DNA from 2 places in the Shewanella mangrovisoli genome. Region 2 is predicted to be linked to the other one. Evidence: riboswitches for the same ligand, from Rfam matches in the RefSeq annotation. Region 2 holds a riboswitch; the other holds the start of a gene.
The links. A riboswitch is a leader RNA that binds a small molecule or an ion and turns the genes downstream of it on or off. The one in region 2 is predicted to bind cobalamin.
Positions count from the first base shown of each region.

Region 1: linked by a shared signal. The riboswitch ahead of K0H60_RS16460 (ABC transporter ATP-binding protein) and the one ahead of K0H60_RS17415 (TonB-dependent receptor) in region 2 are both predicted to bind cobalamin.

Region 1 is NZ_CP080412.1:3,745,513-3,752,854, reverse strand. It holds gene metH (methionine synthase) at 1-2,172, opposite strand, end outside; gene K0H60_RS16465 (histidine phosphatase family protein) at 2,382-3,104, shown strand; cobalamin riboswitch at 3,277-3,444, shown strand; gene K0H60_RS16460 (ABC transporter ATP-binding protein) at 3,578-4,558, shown strand; gene K0H60_RS16455 (FecCD family ABC transporter permease) at 4,555-5,703, shown strand; gene cobT (nicotinate-nucleotide--dimethylbenzimidazole phosphoribosyltransferase) at 5,866-6,918, shown strand; gene K0H60_RS16445 (adenosylcobinamide-GDP ribazoletransferase) at 7,015-7,342, shown strand, end outside.
Region 2 is NZ_CP080412.1:3,996,573-4,003,914, reverse strand. It holds gene rbsK (ribokinase) at 1-106, opposite strand, end outside; gene rihA (pyrimidine-specific ribonucleoside hydrolase RihA) at 126-1,082, opposite strand; gene K0H60_RS17430 (hypothetical protein) at 1,290-2,654, shown strand; gene K0H60_RS17425 (RCC1 domain-containing protein) at 2,658-4,094, shown strand; gene K0H60_RS17420 (hypothetical protein) at 4,341-5,009, shown strand; cobalamin riboswitch at 5,137-5,366, shown strand; gene K0H60_RS17415 (TonB-dependent receptor) at 5,476-7,342, shown strand, end outside.

The sequences.
Region 1 (7,342 bases), 250 kb from region 2:
GCCAAATAGATCGCCGACGATATTCATACCGTCCATCAGCGGGCCTTCGATAACATCAAGTGGTCGTGAGGCAAGTTGGCGAGCCGCTTCGGTATCTTCGTCGATAAATTCGGTGATGCCTTTGACCAGCGCATGGGCGAGACGTTGATTCACCGGCCATGAGCGCCATTCTAAATCTTCTTTTTTCGCGCTACTTGAGCCATCGCCCCGGAATTTTTCAGCAATCTCAAGCAATTGTTCGGTATTGTTTGAGTCTTCAACTGGGCAAGGCAGGTTGAGTACGACGTTCTCGACCTTATCCTTAAGCTCGGGGTCAATATCATCGTAAATCGCTAATTGGCCCGCGTTGACGATACCCATGTCCATGCCGACTTTAATCGCGTGGTACAGGAATACCGCATGAATCGCCTCACGCACTGGGTTGTTACCGCGGAAGGAGAACGACACGTTCGACACCCCACCCGAAATCATCGCGTAGGGCAGGGTGGCCTTAATCTCTTTAATGGCTTCAATAAAATCGACGGCATAGTTATCGTGCTCATCGATACCCGTGGCAATGGCAAAGATATTCGGGTCGAAGATAATGTCTTCGGGCGGAAAGCCGACCTTATCGACTAGCACGCGGTAGGCGCGGGTACAGATCTCGACTTTACGCGCCTTAGTGTCGGCCTGACCTTGCTCGTCGAACGCCATAATAATGGCCGCAGCGCCGTAGCGTTTCACTAGGGTTGCCTGCTCGATAAACTTCTCTTCGCCTTCCTTCAAGGAGATAGAGTTGACGATTCCCTTGCCTTGAATACATTTGAGGCCCGCTTCAATCACCTCCCACTTAGAGGAGTCGATCATAATCGGCACACGGCTGATATCCGGCTCAGAGGCGATAAGGTTTAAGAACTTATGCATCACCTCCACGCCATCGAGCATGCCTTCGTCCATATTGATGTCGATGATCTGCGCGCCGCTTTCTACCTGTTCACGGGCGACATCGAGCGCCTGCTCGAACTTACCTTCTTTGATCAGTTTTAAAAACTTGGCCGAACCGGTGACGTTGGTACGTTCACCCACGTTCACAAATAGGGTTTGGGCGTCGATAGTGAGCGGTTCCAAACCCGATAGACGGCAGGCGACGGGGATTTCGGGTAATACCCGTGGTGCAAATGGCTCTACGGCTTCGCGAATAACCTTAATATGCTCGGGCGTGCTACCACAGCAGCCGCCGATAATGTTGAGCATGCCTTCGCGGGCCCACTCTTGGATAACGCTCGCCATATCCTCTGGGGTTTCATCGTAACCGCCAAACTCGTTTGGCAGACCCGCGTTAGGGTGCGCCGAGACATAGCACTCGGCGATGCGCGACAGTTCTTCAACGTAGGGGCGAAGCTCCTTAGGGCCGAGGGCGCAGTTAAGGCCGATGGATAAGGGCTTGATATGGCGAAGGGAGTTATAAAAGGCTTCGGTGGTTTGTCCGGTCAGGGTTCGGCCCGAGGCATCAGTAATGGTGCCTGAGATCATCACAGGCAAACGCGCTGGCGAATTTGGCCCAAAGAGTTCATCGAACACGGTTTCTATGGCAAATAAGGCGGCCTTAGCGTTTAAGGTATCGAAAATAGTCTCGACCATAATGATATCGGCGCCGCCCTCAATTAAGGCGCGGGTCGATTCGCAGTAAGCGGTCACTAACTCATCAAAGTGGATATTACGAAAGCCTGGGTCGTTAACATCGGGGCTGATAGAGCAGGTACGGTTAGTAGGCCCTAACACACCGGCGACATAACGTGGCTTACCCGTGGCTTGCTCGATTTCATCACAGGCCTCACGGGCGAGGCGCGCGCCTTCGCGGTTAATCTCGGCGGACAGCGACTGCATATCGTAGTCGGCCATGGCGATAGTAGTGGCGTTGAAGGTGTTGGTTTCAATAATATCCGCACCGGCTTTTAGGTAGTCGATGTGAATTTGTTTGATGATGTGTGGCTGAGTCAGCACTAAAAGATCGTTATTGCCCTTAACGTCGGTATGCCAATCCTTGAAACGCTCGCCACGGTAATCCTCTTCCTCAAGCTTGTAGCCTTGGATCATAGTGCCCATGGCGCCGTCTAAAATCAGAATGCGCTTTGACAACTGGTTGCGAATGTCTGCCAGTGCTTGGCTGGCTCGATGGAGAGATATCGCCATAAATGATTACCTTTACTACAGCTAAGTTGAGTCCAAAGTACGCAATCGGGTGACAAATTGCATTTTATTATTGAATGTCGTTCGTTATGTTTTGGACATTTATACGTATAGACGTCCATAATACGCGACATCGGATTGTCAGGGCAAGGTTAAAGTTGGTATAGCATAGGCGAGATAAGGCAGATAAAAACGCTAAAAGGAAAGATCAGATGAAGCAGCTCAGGTTATTACTGTTACGCCATGGAGAATGCGAGGGCGGGGCGATTTTGCGAGGCCGAGTCGATGTGCCACTGAGCGAAAAGGGCTGGCGGCAGATGTCGGCGGCGGTTGAGGCGCAGGCGACTGTGTGCCACGGCATTTATAGCTCGACCTCGAGGCGCTGCGCCGAGTTTGCCAAGGCCTTTGCGGCCGAGCTGCATTCGAGTGCGTCTGTAGGCATAAGTTTAGATGCACCCGCGCCGTCGATGCTCAAGGTCAACCTGCTGGAGGAGTTACAGGAAATAGCCTTCGGCGATTGGGATGGCTGCCTACTCGATGACTTATATCAACACGACGGCGAACGGATGGCGGCCTATTGGCAGAATCCCTGGGAGGTGACGCCGCCCAATGGCGAAGCCATGGCAAGTTTCGAGGCCCGTATCGATGGTGCGATAGAACAGATCCTCGATAAAGAGTTTGGCCTGCTGGCGATGGATGATGAACAGGCCCATGGGGAGTTTAATGCCAACGCCCCCGCGGCCAATATCTGGGTGGTGACCCACGGTGGGGTTATTCGCCACTTGATGTCAAAGGCGCTGGGAGCGGTGAAAACCTTAGGTTTTTACAGTCAGCTCGCCTTACCCGTGGCGGCGGTGGTGACGATTAATGTCCTCGAGGATGAGCAAGGTAAAAGATACTGGCGCTTAGACTGGCCATCGGGCCACTGTGAGTAGCTTGCAAGCATCAGTCATCGACATGATGAAAATTTTCTGATTTAAACAGCATTGCCTAATGGGCAAGATATAGGATAATGCTTTTCCCTGACATTTGAGCCAGATAACACACCCAGTACGTTAAGCTCAAAGGTCGCAGAAATAGGTGTTGGGAATTTTGCGCGATTTAGTGCTATTGCTTAAGGGCAAGAGTGTTCAAGCGCGCCGGATAACCCAAACATAATAGGGAATCGGGGAGCTGCCCGTCAGTAGCCCGAACTGTACCCGCAACTGTGAGTAGTCGAAGCGCTTTGTGTCTTCCCATACGAGTCAGGATACCTGCCTATTTCTGTTTTCGCTGCGTGCAGCCTTAGTTCTCGAGCGGGTAACTCGAGGGAGCAGAAGATGACATTAATGAGTTTCGCCCTGTTAGCCCAAGTGGCAGCAGGCACAGATAACACCAATCAATATCCATGTGGGAGCAATCGTTAGTGATGCATTCCACATCGAGCCTTGCGCCCTTAGCGCCCGCTGCGACCTCCGCCAATATGGCACTTAAGGTCAGCCAATTGAGTTGGGCGATTGAGGGAAAAACCATCCTCTCGGAGATAAGCTTTGCCCTGCCGCAGGGGGAAATGCTCGGGCTGATAGGCCCCAACGGCGCGGGTAAATCCAGTTTGCTGCGCTGTTTATACCGCTTTATTCGCCCTGCTAAAGGTCATATCAGTCTGTTTTCGCAGGATATTAGCGAGCTGTCGCCCAAGGCGTTTGCCTGTAAAGTGGCGGTGGTGCAGCAGGATACGCCGCAATACTTCGATATGACCACAGAGCAATTGGTTGCCATGGGACTCACGCCACACAAGGGGATGTTTGATACCAACTCCAGCGGTGACGGTGAAAAAATTGCTAAGGCGCTGGAAAAGGTAGGCCTCAGTCATAAAGTACATCAACAATACGATCGTTTATCTGGCGGTGAGAAGCAACGCGCCCTGATCGCCCGTGCCATAGTGCAGCAGCCGCAATTGTTGATTTTAGATGAGCCGACAAACCACCTCGATATCCGCTATCAAATTCAAATCTTAGAGCTAGTGCGAAGCCTTGGGATCAGCGTAATCGCCTCGATTCACGACTTGAATTTAGCCAGCGCCCTGTGTGACCACTTATTGCTGCTGGACAAGGGGCAGGTGAGTGCCATGGGCACGCCGGCTCAGGTTCTAACCGAGGAACGTATCGCCGAAGTCTTTGGGGTATGCGCCCAAGTGACGCCCCATCCACAGCATGGTAACCCCTTGATTAATTACTTTTATGGTTATCAAAAGCCCAAGAGCGATGCAGCGGGCGCGGCGAGTGACTCCCATTCAGTTTCGGCTCAAGAGCTACCTCCTGTGGCCTGCGCCTGCCATAACCCTAGCGCGCCAAACGAGGTCTTACAAAGAGCTGCATTGCAAAATGAGAGCGTCGAGAACACGCCATGATAGACACACTTAAACTGGTGACCATGAATTTTTTTAGCCACATTTTTACGCCGCTCACGCGCCAGCAATGGCTCATCTTAGGCTTGGCGGGTTTTGCCCTGCTTACCCCCATCGCCGCCGCGAGTTTTGGTGCGGCCAATATTAGCTTCTTAGATGTGCTGCAGGTGTTTATCAATAAACTCAGTCACTTGTTTATGGCCGATGAGGCCGTGAGCACCAGCAGCATGACAGAGCGGATTGTGATGGAGCTGCGACTGCCACGGATTATACTCGCCTTTGTGGCGGGGGCGGGGCTGTCCTTGGCGGGCAGCGTGCTGCAAACCGTGACCCGCAACCCCCTTGCCGATCCTTATCTATTCGGCATTAGCTCTGGCGCATCCTTTGGCGCCGTGGTCATGCTGACGCTATTCACAGGTTCAGGCCTGTTTGGCAATGCGGGCACGATAGCCAATTCGGGGATTTTTAGTGGTACGGGGACTTTTGCTGGCTTGTTATGGTTTAGCTTACCCTTCGGCGCCTTTATTGGTGCCAGTCTGTCGGTGCTAATCGTGCTGGCGTTAGCTGGGTTAGGCCTTAAGAGCCAGGTAGAACGCATGTTGCTCTCTGGGGTGGCGACCTCCTTTATGTTTAGCGCCTTAACCAGTTTATTGCTGTACTTTGCCAGCCCGCAGGCTACCGCATCGGTATTGTTTTGGAGCCTTGGCAGTTTTGCTAAGGCCAGTTGGTCGCTGCTGGTGCTGCCGTCTTTAGTGGTGCTACTGAGCTTTTTTATTATTCTAGGTTGGAAACGCCAAATTATGGCCCTGCAGGCGGGGGATGAAACGGCCCACACCTTAGGGGTGAATGTGCCTAAGCTGCGCCTCAATATGTTGCTGCTCTGTTCGCTTATCACCGCGATTTTAGTGGCGACCTGTGGCGGCATTGGCTTTGTCGGCTTGATGATCCCGCACACAGTTCGTTTGTTATTCCCCGGTCGTCAGCCCATCTTACTGACGGCGCTGGTGGGCGGGCTGTTTATGGTGTGGATTGATGTACTCGCCCGATGTTTGCTTGGCAATCAGGAATTACCCGTGGGGATTATTACCGCTGCGATTGGTAGCTTCTTCTTTTTGCTGATTTTGCGTCGGCGCAAGCTATCGAATTAGCATGGGTCTTATGGATTGCCGAAATTTAGTACTAAGTGCGTATGGCAAATTGCAGCAGGATGCTTCGTAGTTGTTGTTCTAGAATGTGTTAGCGAATGTACTAGTAAATGAGTTATTAGCAGCGGATCTATCATTGGATCCGACATTGCCACTGGAGTGTGAATGCCTCAATCTGTCCCGTTATTTCAAATCGAGCCTGTGAGTAAAGCGCAGGATCAACTCATCCAGCAAAAGATCGATCTTAAGACTAAGCCGCCCGGCGCTCTGGGGCAGTTAGAGTCCTTGGCGTTGCAAATTGCCCGCATTCAAGGGCCGCAGCAATTACAGATAGTTAACCCGACTATGTTGGTGTTTGCCGGAGATCATGGGATTGCTGCCGAAGGGGTGTCGATTGCCCCGAGTGAAGTCACGCGGCAGATGGTGCAAAACTTTGCCCATGGCGGCGCGGCCATCAATGTGTTTTGTCGCCAGTTAGGCTTCAATCTGGAAGTGATTGATTGCGGTATTTTAACCCCAGTTGAAGATGCCGAAGGCATTATCGACCAACGCCTTGGCGCGGGAACGGCCGCGATTCACTTAGAGCCTGCAATGACGTTCGCCTGCGTGGATAAGGGCTTTGCTATGGCGCAGGCGTTAATCGAGCGTCACCATCAGGCGGGCTGTAATTTGGTTGCCTTTGGTGAGATGGGCATAGGCAATACTTCGTCAGCGGCGGCGATTATGGCGGCCATTATGCAACTCGATGTGGCCGACTGTGTTGGCCGTGGTACGGGCATCAATAGCGAGACTCTAGAGCGTAAACAGATGCTTATCGAACTCGCGCTGCTGTTACACCAGAGTGCGATGACAGGGCCTCGGCAAGTGCTGGCCTGTTTGGGCGGCTTTGAAATTGTGCAAATGACGGGGGCCATGCTCGCCGCTGCCGAGCGCAAGATGCTGGTCGTGGTGGATGGTTTTATTGCGACCGCAGCGGCTTTGGTTGCCGTGAGTATCAACGCGAATGTGCGGGATTATTTGATTTTTGCCCACCGCTCCGAGGAGCAAGGTCATCAGCGTATGTTGGAACATTTAAAGGCTAAGCCCTTGTTATCTTTAGGGCTGAGATTAGGCGAAGGCACGGGCGCTGCCTTGGTATTGCCGTTAATTCAAGCCGCTGTAAATTTTTACAATCAAATGGCGAGTTTTAGTGATGCGGGGATTGAGGCTGTTGTATGATGTGCGCTGCTAAGTGGCTTATTTAAAATAATAACTTTTAGCAGACCTTTTTAATCTTAAACCTTGCAGCAAGTGTTAATTCACTAAGGATGCTTTATGTCAGAACGCGAAAGCTGGCACAAAGAGATAGATTTGTTTTTAGTGGCCATGGGCTATTTTACCCGCATTCCTATGCCCAAATGGGTTGAGGTCGATGCCGACAAACTCAATAAAGCCAGCCGTTACTTTGGCTTAGTGGGCCTGCTGGTGGGGCTACTCAGTGCCATCGTATTTTGGCTTACCCAAAACTGGTTGCCCGCCGGCGTGTCTGTGCTGCTGTCTATGGTCACGGGCGTGCTGTTAACGGGCGGTTTTCACGAGGACGGTTTAGCCGATACCTTCGATGGTTTCGGTGGTGGTTGGACGGCGGAAGACAAGCTGCGGA
Region 2 (7,342 bases):
CCAAGCGATAGGCTCGGCTCATTAAGGTTTGGCCGGGAACGGGCAAATACTCAAAGTTCATCACATGATCGGCATTCGCACTGCCGATAACGAGGATCTGGCTCATGGAAGGTTCACTCTTAAGTTTATCTGCGATTGAGATAGGTTGGTGTGTAGGCCGCTAAGCTGTCAACTAACAAGTCAACAAAGCCCTGTCTATCAATGCCGAAAAGCACTGTCGCATTGGCGAGTTTGCCTGTCAGTTGATAGCGGTCGACTACCGTCATCCCCAGTGTTAACTCGCTTTGGGTTTCAATGCCGACCCAGCAGTCTTGGGCATCAAACAGTGCGGGGTTGAGTAACCAAGCGATAGTGCAAGGGTCGTGCAGCGGTGCACCGACAAAGCCCCATTTAGGATCTCTATGGTAAATCATAAAGAAATCCAGCAACTCGGCGACACACTTAGCCACGGGATTAGGAATAGCACGAATACGTTCGATATCTTCATCCATGATCTGTGCCTGATGGGTGACATCGAGGCCGCACATGGTGATGGGAATACCGGATTTAAAGACGATATCGGCCGCCTCTGGGTCGACAAAAATATTAAACTCGGCGGCGGGCGTCCAGTTACCAACCCCTGCGGCACCACCCATTAACACTATGCGCTCAATCTTGGCGTGTAACTCGCCGTGGCTGGCGAGTAGCAGCGCGATATTGGTGAGCGGCCCAGTAGGCACTAATGTTACTGACTTATCGCTTTGGCGGATTTTCTCGGCCATCAGCTCGACCGCATTCACGGCTTGAGGTTGAAAACTCGGTGCAGGCAATGCCGGGCCATCGAGCCCAGTTTCACCGTGAACGTTGTCGGCAATCATCAATTCACGGCTTAAGGGTTTAACCGCGCCGCCCGCGACCGGAATATCGCTGCGATTGAGCAGAGTTAAGATCCGCAGGGCGTTATTGAGGGTTTTATCTGGGGTTTGGTTGCCGGCGCTGGTGGTCACGGCCAGTGGGTTTAGCTCTGGATGGGCGAGGGCTAAAATGAGCGCGATAGCATCGTCATGGCCGGGATCGCAATCCAAAATAATCGGGCGACTCATACTGTTACTCCTTTAAACAGCGGGAATGGAAACGTAGAATAGCATGCTCAAGTTTGCAGGCTAGGATGTGGCCGAGTCTTTCGGGCAAACTGTGAGCTTTTTCTGATTTCTATCAATAAGCTGCTACAATAGCGCCCCGCTTTAGGCAGAATCAAGTTCTCTAATGCCTTACCGATCATGGAATGATAAGGAAGTTCTGGCGTGTTGATGAATCGCAGTCAATTAACCTCGAGTGCACCCACGCGTTTTTGGGGTTGGTTAACAATACTGTTGACCTGTGTCCCTCTCCTTTTGATGAGTGTTGCCGCGCTGTTCCTCTGGGAAGGGGCGCAAAAGTGGTTTCTGGTCAATCAGTTGCTGGAGCGTGGCGATGTGGCCATAGGTAGAGTGATTGAGACCGCCTATCGCAGTGAGCGCAGTTCGACAGGCGTTTATAACCAAAGATTGATTTGCTTGGTTGAGTATCGCACCGCCGAAGGCAAGCTCGTTCGTCAATGGGAGCTCGATGGCGTGAATTGCCAAGCGACCTATCAATTACGGCCGCCGCAGGGCGACACCCCTGGCGCATTAGTGCCCAACTACGGGCAAAGTGTTGTGCATTATCTTCCCGAGGCGCCAACACGGGCGAGCGCCGATCTCGAATTAACCCGCGATCGCGCCAAATTGGACTTCGGCTTTGGCATCGCAGGTATATTAGGCAGTTTGCTGGTCGGTTATTTCTGTTTGACGCTATTAAGGATCCGCTGGGCCGAGTCCCGTTATGTGCCAACACTCAAGCGGTTAGGGCAGCAACAGGATTACACCGGGATCATTTGTTTGCTTGAAACCTATCGCCAGCATCCTGCTGCGAATATCCTAGTCTGGGAAGCGGCTGAGCATATAGGTCATTGCCCTGAGCTCTATCCGCGTTTGGTCGATTTATTCGAGCAAATGCAAACTTCACCGAGCAAAAAAAAGCTGGAGTCGGTAGATGAATCTATTGCGATGATAAGCTTTTATCGCTTGAGTTCATTAGGATTTCACGACTTAGCGCTGGCGATGCTCGCCCGTAATAATAAACAGGCGCTGTCGGCTAAAACCTTAGCCAGCTTTGTGCTGATGACGCGCACTAAGCAGTTGCCCTTTGCATTGGAATTAACCGCAGAAAAGTTAGCGGTATTGAAGGCGCTGTGTGAGGCCAAAGCGCTCAAATTCGGCTTGGCGGATGAAAAGCAATGCCACGTCGATTTTACTGTGCACCTCGATTATTTACTCTACTTAGTAACATTAGTGCTCGACAATACCGCACTGAACCGCCAAGTGGGGCAGGCTATCGGCCCAGTTCAACGGTTGATCTTAACAGCCTTAAAACAGGCAATGCCATTTGACGCGCTCAGCCAAGACTGTGCGCAGACACTGGATAAACAAATTCAAGTGCTCTTAACCCGTTTAAATACGACTCTGGGTTTTGAATACGAACTCAAGCCGCTACTCGAGTCGATATCAGGCAAATTAGCACAACCCAATCAGCAACCCGCGTTTTCAGTAACCAAAGTATCAGCAACCAAAATTTCAGCAAATACAGGGAAATAAGTAATGCAGTCTTATCCTATATCACGCCCCTTGGCATTGGTGGCCGCCTTAGTGGCGTTACAATTAACCGCCTGTAGCCAACCTAAGCCCGTCGCCGTAGTCGAAAATGAAAAGGAATCCTTGCTGCAATTTGATAACGGCAAGCTTATCCAGTTTAAGGAAGAGGCAAATCCGAATTATCGCCATATTCCCTGCGATTTACCCGCAGTTGAGACTGTGGTGACCAACAGCACGGCCTTCGCCGCATTAACTCAGTCGGGTGAGGTGATCACTTGGGGCGATAGTTTTGCTGGTGGTGATAGCCGTGAAGTGACTGAACAACTTAAGCAAGTGAAGCAAATTGTCCCGGTTAAAGACGGGTTTGCCGCGCTGCGTAAAGATGGCACTGTGGTCTATTGGGGCAATGCGGGCAAGTTGAGTCTGGACAAGGCATTGCAAGCGCGCATGACCAATATCACTAAGTTATTCGCTAACCGAGAGGCCGTAGCCGCCCTCGACGCCAATGGTAAGGTGCATACTTGGGGCTACGGGCCTTACGGCGGCAATAGTTTGCAGGTGCAGGATGAGTTAGTCGATGTGGTCGATATCTTTGCTAAAGGGCGCAGTTTTATTGCCCTGAAAAAAGACGCCAGCGCCGTAGTTTGGGGGGAGGTTGAAAGTTCGACCAATATGAAGAAGTTGCAGTCGCAGCTGACGGATATTAAACATATCGAATATTTTCAAAATACCTATGCCGCCTTAAAAAAAGATGGCTCAGTGGTGAGTTGGGGCTGGCGCAGTGATGCTTATCCTATCCGCAGCGCGCTTAAGGATGTGGCGAGTCTCACGGCAAACAGTTGCGCGTTTGCGGTGTTAAGTCCAACGGGTGACGCGCATTTCTGGGGCGATGGCATTAACTGTGGCGTCGATTGGATCAAGAAAACCGATATCACAGGCGTGAAAGAGATTATCAGCGTCGGCACGGGATTCTTGCTACTGCGTGACAACGCCACGCCGCAAATTCTCGCCGACGATACGGATTACGCCTATCTGTTTGGCTTTCATCAGGCTCAGGAGATCCTCGACAAGTATTGGCAGCAGGGCAGCAAAATTACCCTAGGTAAGTCCTCCTTTGCCTTTACCCGCCCCGACGGCAAAGTGGTACCCGTCGGTTATCGGGCAAACCTTAAAAATGTCGAGCAACTGATTGAACGCATTCCGCGCCTCACTTGGTTAGCGCAGGCAAATGATGGTTTTGTGGGGATCAGTGAAAAGGGAGAATGGGTCTCTTGGTCGATGAATCTCGGAATGTTTGATAAATCGCCGGTACAACCTGCAGATTCCTTGGTGGTTAAGCCGCTGGAATTTACCCTCGCTGCCCAATGTGAGACCCCGGAGCAACGTCAGGCGATTTTGAGTCAGGCAAGGCCGCAGCGGAAAATCAATTGGTCATTTGAATAATTCATTGTTGGGCATGTAGGGCATACCTCAGCTGGTGAAGATCCATTCACCAGCTTTTTTAATCCCTCATAGCCCCTATCTTCAGCTGCTATTTACTGTTTTACAGTTGTTATGACTGTATAAGTATCATTTTGTTTCGCTTTTTAACTGTTATCTTATTTACATCTTCGCTAGAATGCTGGATGTTTTCTATGCAATTTCATATGTCGTATTAACCCATAACAATGCGATACAAGGATGATAATAATGAAATGTATACCCCATATGCAGATGAGGTTATGGCAGGGTGTGAGCGTATTGATGCTATGCAGCCTAATCGGCTCCGAATCCGTTGAGGCGAAATTGGATATGCCTCGCCATGAGAGCAGTGCTTCCCATTCCCATGTGCTCCCCGTTTTTAGCCAGCAATTAGGGTTTAACCTGCCAGAGGGGTGGCGCAAAGCCTACCATGAAGAACGTGCTGGCATGTTTATGGCGGAATTTGTGCCGGAGCAGGAGGCGCTCAATCAATGGAGTGCGCTGTTTTGTGTGCAAGGCTTTAAGGATATGGCCGAAAGCGTCAGCCCCGAGCAGTTTTTAGATGCGATGGCCGAGACTTACCAAGCCTCCTGTGACGGTGAAGTGGTTTATCAAAAGCTGGGGGATACCCAAGTGGACGGTCACGACGGATTTCAAGCCATTCTTGGTTGTACTACTATGCCGAATGTCCATGGCGCGACTCAATTTAATCCGACTGCCTTTACCTCTCATCCCCAGGGCGAAATTGGTTATTACACAGTAGTGAGTGGCGACAAAGATTTGTATTTGCTGCATAAATCGATGCGTGGTGAGGTGTTTTCTGCCGATAAACCTCCTCTACAAGCGGCCAACAGTGCCGACTTTATCTCAGCCTTGGCGCCCTTTTCCTTAAAGTAGTTGTCAGTCGATAGACGGATGATCATGGACTTTCATCCGTATAGACGTCTATAATGCGCGCGCTCAGGCTTGATATGCCACGAGCCTTGTTGGGCGTTAACTGGTTTTTTCGCCCTATGAACCTCATTTTTAGTCAACCTTCTGTGGTGCTTGCGATGCATTCGTCGCGAGATAATCGGGAAGCCAGTGAAATTCTGGCACTGCCCCCGCAACGGTAAAAGGTGAGAGACGACCGCATTCGTTAGATAGCTCAAGATGAGCCAGAGAATCGAGTGTGCAAAGGTCAGTTTCGCGTTTATCTCTCGTTGAGATAGGCATAGCCTAAGTCCGGAGACCGGCCCTAAAGGTGTTTTTGAGATTTCGGTGGGCAGATCTCAAAATGCGATAGTGACTGTCAGTATTTGTTACTGAATCAACGGTATCGTGGCGCCAATGCCCCGTTTTCCTTGCAGGAGTTAAAGGTAAAATGGGAACACATCCAACTAAAATCGCGCTGCTGATCGGCAGCCTTTGCAGCTTTTCTGTTATCGCCCCCGCCGTGGCGGCCGATGATGCCAGCGTCGCCAAAGTCGATGAGCATATTGTCGTCATTGGCCGTTCAGACAAGACCCCCTTAAATATTGCCGCCAATGTGAATGTGATTGATGCCGCTGCGATTGAGCAGAGTGGCGCAACCAGCTTGACCGAAGTCTTACGTGGTCAAAGCGGTATTCAGCTGTCCGACAATAACATTGGTACTAGCTTTGCGATGCGCGGCTTTAGCGCGAGCTCTGCGGTTAATAACACGCTGATTTTGCTCGATGGTCGTCGCTTAAATAATATCGATATCGCCGCCCCGAGCCTGAATGCGATTCCACTCAATTTAATTGAGCGTGTTGAAATTCTATCTGGCAGTGCCGGCGTGCTCTATGGCGACCAAGCGGTAGGCGGGGTGATTAACATTGTGACCAAGTCGCCTGAGAATACGGGCGGCAGCGTGCAATTATCCGGCGGCAGCTTTAATACCTACGAAGGTCGCGGCGATGTGTCGGGCGCCATCAATAAAGATTGGCACTATTTCCTGACTGGTAGCTACAACCAAGGCGATAACTATCGTAAGCATAATGCCAATGAAACTGGCTCTATCCTTGGCCGTATTCAATATAAAACTGCCACAGATTCTTTCTTCGTTGAAACCAGCTATTACGATGATGACCGTGAGAATCCAGGTTCGTTGACGGTAGAACAGTTCAAAGAAAATCCACGTCAGTCTTCTAATAGCAGCGAATATGTTCATGAGATGACCACTGCGGCGCGCAGCGGTTATCAGCATCAGCTTAACCCAAACTGGGCCTTGGCGGCGGATCTGGATTACAGCGATACCTTAGTGAGCTCATTAAACTGGGGAGCGGGCAGCCATAATACTCGCTCGCTGCTGATGTTTAGTCCTAAAGCGCTCGCAACCTACAGCACTCGTCAAGGTGAGCTAAACCTAGTCACAGGTTTGGATATTAGCCGCGGTAAGGCCGAGTTTGACTCTATGGCGCGCAGCAACGTGCAGGAAATGCAAAGTGCTTACCTGCAAGCCACAGTGCCATTAAGCCACACCTTAAGCTATGTGGTGGGCGGACGTTATGCGCGGGTGACCGACGATTTGGTCGATGGCAATGTGTATCCAAACGGTATCGATCTAGATGAAGATGCGACCGCATTCGAGTTCGGTTTAAATTACCGCCCGAGCGCCGAGCACAGATTCTATCTGCGTGGTGATGAAAACTTCCGCTTCGCTAAGGTCGATGAGCAAGCTTACACCCCGAAAGATGTGTATGGTTTAAAGCCGCAGACGGGCCGCTCCTACGAGGCGGGTTGGGATTGGACAGTCGCTAGCCAAAGCCTGCATGTCAGCCTATATCGCCTCGATTTAGAAGATGAAATCGTCTTCGACCCAAGCGCTGAAAAACCTGTTGGTGGCAGCTTCCAAGGCGCCAACGTCAATGCCGATGCTTCACGCCGCTATGGCGCGAGTGCCGATTGGGATTGGCAGGTCACTCAAGCCCTAACCCTAGGCTTGGAATATAACTATATCGATGCCGAATTTACCGATGGGGTGAATGATGGCAAGCAATTGTCTTGGGTGGCTGAGCATACGGGACGCGGTTATGTCAGCATGGATTTTGCCGAGCATTTCCAAGTGTTTGCCGAGGCGATTTACACGGGTGATCGTTTTATCGAAGGCGATAACGCTAACGAAGGCGATAAATTATCTAGCTATGTTTTAGGTAATCTGGCCCTGAACTATACCCGTGACGCTTGGTTAGCGAGCCTGCGTATCGATAACCTGTTTGATAAAGAGT